One region of the Glutamicibacter sp. NPDC087831 genome, then DNA from elsewhere that is predicted to be linked to it. Evidence: riboswitches for the same ligand, from Rfam matches in the RefSeq annotation. Region 1 holds a riboswitch; the other holds the start of a gene.
What was found. Region 1 has a riboswitch for S-adenosylmethionine ahead of ACIOJF_RS13450 (ABC transporter ATP-binding protein). Riboswitches for the same ligand answer to the same signal wherever they lie in the genome.
Positions count from the first base shown of each region.

Region 2: another riboswitch for S-adenosylmethionine. It lies ahead of ACIOJF_RS11735 (bifunctional o-acetylhomoserine/o-acetylserine sulfhydrylase); the one in region 1 lies ahead of ACIOJF_RS13450 (ABC transporter ATP-binding protein).

Region 1 is NZ_JBIUVH010000004.1:96,612-98,810, reverse strand. Features, by position in the region: gene ACIOJF_RS13455 (acyl-CoA dehydrogenase family protein) at 1-721, opposite strand, end outside; SAM riboswitch class I at 737-828, opposite strand; SAM riboswitch class I at 1,096-1,197, shown strand; gene ACIOJF_RS13450 (ABC transporter ATP-binding protein) at 1,203-2,024, shown strand; gene ACIOJF_RS13445 (aliphatic sulfonate ABC transporter substrate-binding protein) at 2,112-2,199, shown strand, end outside.
Region 2 is NZ_JBIUVH010000003.1:203,027-205,225, forward strand. Features, by position in the region: gene ACIOJF_RS11725 (GNAT family acetyltransferase) at 1-234, shown strand, start outside; gene ACIOJF_RS11730 (VOC family protein) at 296-940, opposite strand; SAM riboswitch class IV at 1,113-1,232, shown strand; gene ACIOJF_RS11735 (bifunctional o-acetylhomoserine/o-acetylserine sulfhydrylase) at 1,324-2,199, shown strand, end outside.

The DNA.
Region 1 (2,199 bases):
GGCCGAACCCATCCCAGTCGTCGAGGATCTTGACGCCGCTGCGCTGGGTGGAGACCACGGCGATCTGGCGGCCGGCGAGCTCCGGGTGGGCCACGGCAACGGTGGTCCAGTCGGCAAAAATGGTGCCGGTGCAGTAGTACTTTTCACCGTCGATCACCCAGCGCCCGTCCACGGTGCTGGCCTTGGTGTTCAAGGTGCCCAGGGCGTTGCCACCGCGTTCGGTGTAGGCGTTGCCGATAATCTGCCCGGCAGCGATGCGAGCGACCCACTTCTTGCGCAGCTCTTCGTCCTCCAGCGCCAAGACGTTCTCGACGAATGCGACATGTGCACGCCACAGCTGGCCTACGTGGGAGTCCGCCTCGGACAGCTCGATGAGCAAGCGGAAGACATCCACCAGCCGTGCGCCGTAGCCCCCGTCGGCAACGGAAAGGCGCAACGCACCGAACCGCTCGCGATTCAGCAGGCCTACCTGCTCGAAAGGAAGCACGCGGTTCAAGTCGCGGTCCTTGGCGGTTGCGGCGATCTGCGCAAAAACGGGACGGAAGATTTCGGCCAGCCGGTCGTATTGCTCATCCGCACTTGGTCCGGGGGTGATTTTCAGCAATTGCCTAGTCGGCAGCTGTTCTTCAAACTTGTCCAGGTCCATTGCGGTGGCCTGCGAAGGGTCACTGAGCTGGTTGAAGTCCAGTCCGAGGGCATTGTGCGATTCACCAATAGGCATCAGGGTTCTCAATTCTTTCCATCGGTCCTGGCGGTAGCACCGTCCCGCTATTGGGGTGGTTGCTGCGGCGTCGTGGAGCCAGATCTCTCAGCCGCTCTGGATGGGTCGTAATTCATTTGTAACGGTAATAAACCGGTGATTCCAACCCGCGAAGTCACATTTCGTCCCAGTGCCGGAAGTGCCCATCTTCAAATTTCACAGCCTAATCCGTGTCCTGCCGAAGATGAGTTGCAAAGTTTTGCTTAATGTCGAGCAAACCGGCCTGCAATAAAATAAATAACGAAATTTCTGGGCAATGTGACGTAGTTGTCGAAGATTTTTTCATATTACGCAAGATTTGCGTTCAAATCGTTCGACTCGTTGTAATGGACACGTAACCATCCCGAGCGGCCGAGAGATCTGGCTCGTTGACGCCGCAGCAACCACCTTTGGAGTTTTGCTCTGCAGGCCGGTGCTACCGCCAGGACCGATGGAGATGAACATGACTCTTTCCTTTGCAGCGCCCGAGGCAGCTTCCGTTGCCTCAGCTTCAAGCGCCCTGGACGTGCAGTTCAGCAACGTGTCGCGGACCTTCACCACCAAGATGGAAAGCCGCACCGTCCTGGCCGATATCAACCTGCAAATTCCAGCAGGTCAAGTCGTGGCCATTCTTGGAGCCAGCGGTTGCGGAAAATCCACGCTGCTGCGTTCAGTATCGGGCTTGGACCACCCCACCACCGGCACCATCCGCACCGGCACCCGCGAGGTCACCGGCATCAACGAGTTATGCGCCGTTGCCTTCCAGGAGCCCCGGCTGCTGCCATGGCGCTCGGTTCGCCAGAACATTGCACTGGGCCTGGCACCGGAAACCGATAAGCGCTCCGGCAACACGCTGATCGAGGAGTTGATCGAGCTGACCGGTCTGAGCCATGCAGCCAGCTTGCGCCCACGCGAGATCTCCGGAGGCATGGCGCAGCGGGTTTCGCTGGCTCGCGCGCTGGCTCGGCGCCCGGGTGTATTGCTTCTTGATGAACCCTTCGGCGCCCTCGATGCGCTGACACGCTTGAAGATGCAGGATCTGCTGCTCTCGATTCACGCATCGTTCCCCACCACCGTTCTCATGGTGACCCATGATGTGGACGAGGCGTTGACTCTGGCTGACCGCGTGATTGTTCTGGGGCGAGGCGCTGGGCATAGTGCAGCGGGCGTCATCGAAGATCTGTCCATCTCAGCTGGGCATCCACGCCGGCATACCGATGAAAAGTTCGTTGCAGATCGCCTGCACCTATTGCGCCTGCTCGGCGTCGACCCAACCAACCACTAGTCCCGGCCACGCCGTGGGTCCCGAACCATTCGGCGGCCTCTTTGCCTTTCACCTACACCGCTTGCACGCACAATTCTAGGATTCTCCATGCTTTTGAACCGTCTCACCCGCCGCACTGCATTGTCCGCCGCCGCCTTGATCGTTGGCGCAATTGCCCTGACCGGCTGTGCTGGCG
Region 2 (2,199 bases), on a different contig from region 1:
CATGATGGCCACCGAGGTTGGCTCTACTATGTTGCGGTGGATCCGTGCCGGCAGGGCAACGGCCTGGGAAGGGCGCTGGTGGATGCTGCTGTCCTGTGGCTGCGGGATCGCGGCGTGCCCAAGGTGCAGCTCATGGTCCGCGGGGAGAACTCTGCCGTCATCGATTTCTATGAACGACTGGGCTTCGAAGATCAGCACGTCGTGGTCCTGGGGAAGCGGCTGGACCGGCCTTAAGGAAAAGAAAGTAGGTGGGGACGCCATTGTCCCCGCCTACTTGCGATCTCTGCGGAACTGTTTACAGCACCACGGTTCCGGACTCGGTCTCAAAGGTAACCGACATGATGCCCGGAGTGCCATTCGGCGCTTCATATTGCATGGTGACAGCGCCCAAATTGACGTTCTGCGGCTGGCCCAGCCAATCCAGCACCCGTTCACGCGAGCCGGCGATGGAGATCTGGCTGATGGCGCCGGCAGGTTCCAGCGCCTTGGACGGATGCAGCTCCTCGGATCCTTCATCCCAGGAAATCAGGTACGGGCACTGCGGATCGGCGATCAGGCCCTTGATGCCAATCTGCTGCCAGGTCAGTTCGCGGCCATCAGGGAACTTCCGGTTGCCCGGCACCGACTTGCGGCCCAAGCGGTCCTCGGCACTGGATAGATCCTCCACCGAGACGCACCAGCCCATCCAGCCGCCGCCGAGCTCCGAACGGGCGCGAACCGCCTGTCCGAAGGGTGCCTTGTCGCTGGCCGGGTGGTTCAGGACTTCAACCACCTCCAGGTACTGGCCATGCTTGAGCGGGAAGATGACATTGCGTGTTCCGAATCGTGGATGCACGCCGCCCTTGACGAATTCCAGTCCAAGGGACTCGGAGATTCTTTCAGCGGTTGGCAACAGCCCGTCCGGGCCGCATGCATAACTTACGTGATCTAGCCTCATCATGTGCCCATCATGACAACATGTGATGCGAGTCTCTACTTAGGCACACCTAAGTTCCGTGATGCTATCGAATACTCTGCGATGAACCTGCAATATTCGCGAAATATGACCGATTGAGTCCAATCACCAGCCCTTGCGTTGCAAAGATCTTCGGTTTTCGGGCAAACTGGTACCAGGTCATGAGTCCCAGTAACAAGCCCCGGCTTACTGGGCGGCAACCCTCCAACCGCGGTGGGGTGCCCCGGGTGAAGACCTGGCCCTTGAACGCACAAGGCATCAAGGACAAGCGCGGGTTACCCCTGGAAGTCGTCACGATATGGTGCTTCCTGTCGGTGTCTTTTCAGTGGCGTACCCCCATAGTCATGAAACGCTATTTGGAGGAAACCATGAGCAATAACTGGTCATTTGAAACCCGTCAGATCCACTCCGGCCAGACCCCGGATCCGACGACCGGGGCACGGGCTCTCCCGATTTTCCAAACCACCTCTTTCGTCTTCCCCAGCGCCCAGAGCGCTGCTGCACGTTTCGCGCTGCAGGAACTGGAGCCGATCTACACCCGTATCGGCAACCCGACCACCGACGCGGTGGAAACCCGCATCGCTGACCTGGAGGGCGGCGTTGGAGCACTGCTGCTCTCCTCGGGACAGGCTGCCACCACTTTCGCCATCTTGAATTTGGCCGAAGCCGGCGACCACCTGGTGGCCAGCCCCAGCCTGTACGGCGGAACCCAGAACCTGCTCAAGCACACGCTCAAGCGCCTGGGCATCGAGGTCACCTTCGTTTCCGACCCGGACAACCTGGATGATTGGCGCGCCGCGGTGCGTCCGAACACCAAGGCCTTCTTCGGGGAAACCATCTCCAATCCGCGACAGGACGTCCTGGACATCGAGGGCATCTCGGCGATCGCCCACGAAGCTGGCGTGCCGCTGCTGGTGGACAACACCCTGGCCACCCCGTACTTGATCCGCCCGATCGAGTGGGGCGCGGATATCGTGATCCATTCAGCCACCAAGTTCCTCGGCGGACACGGCAGTGCCATTGCCGGTGTCATCGTGGACTCGGGCAACTTCGACTTCGCCAAGGACGCCGACCGCTTCCCGGGCTTCAACACCCCGGACGAGTCCTACAACGGCCTGGTCTTCGCCCGCGACCTGGGTGTCAACGGCATCCTGGGCGCCAATCTGGCCTACATCCTCAAGGCCCGCGTGCAGTTGCTGCGCGATTTGGGTTCCTCGGTTGCGCCGTTCAACGCGTTCTTGATC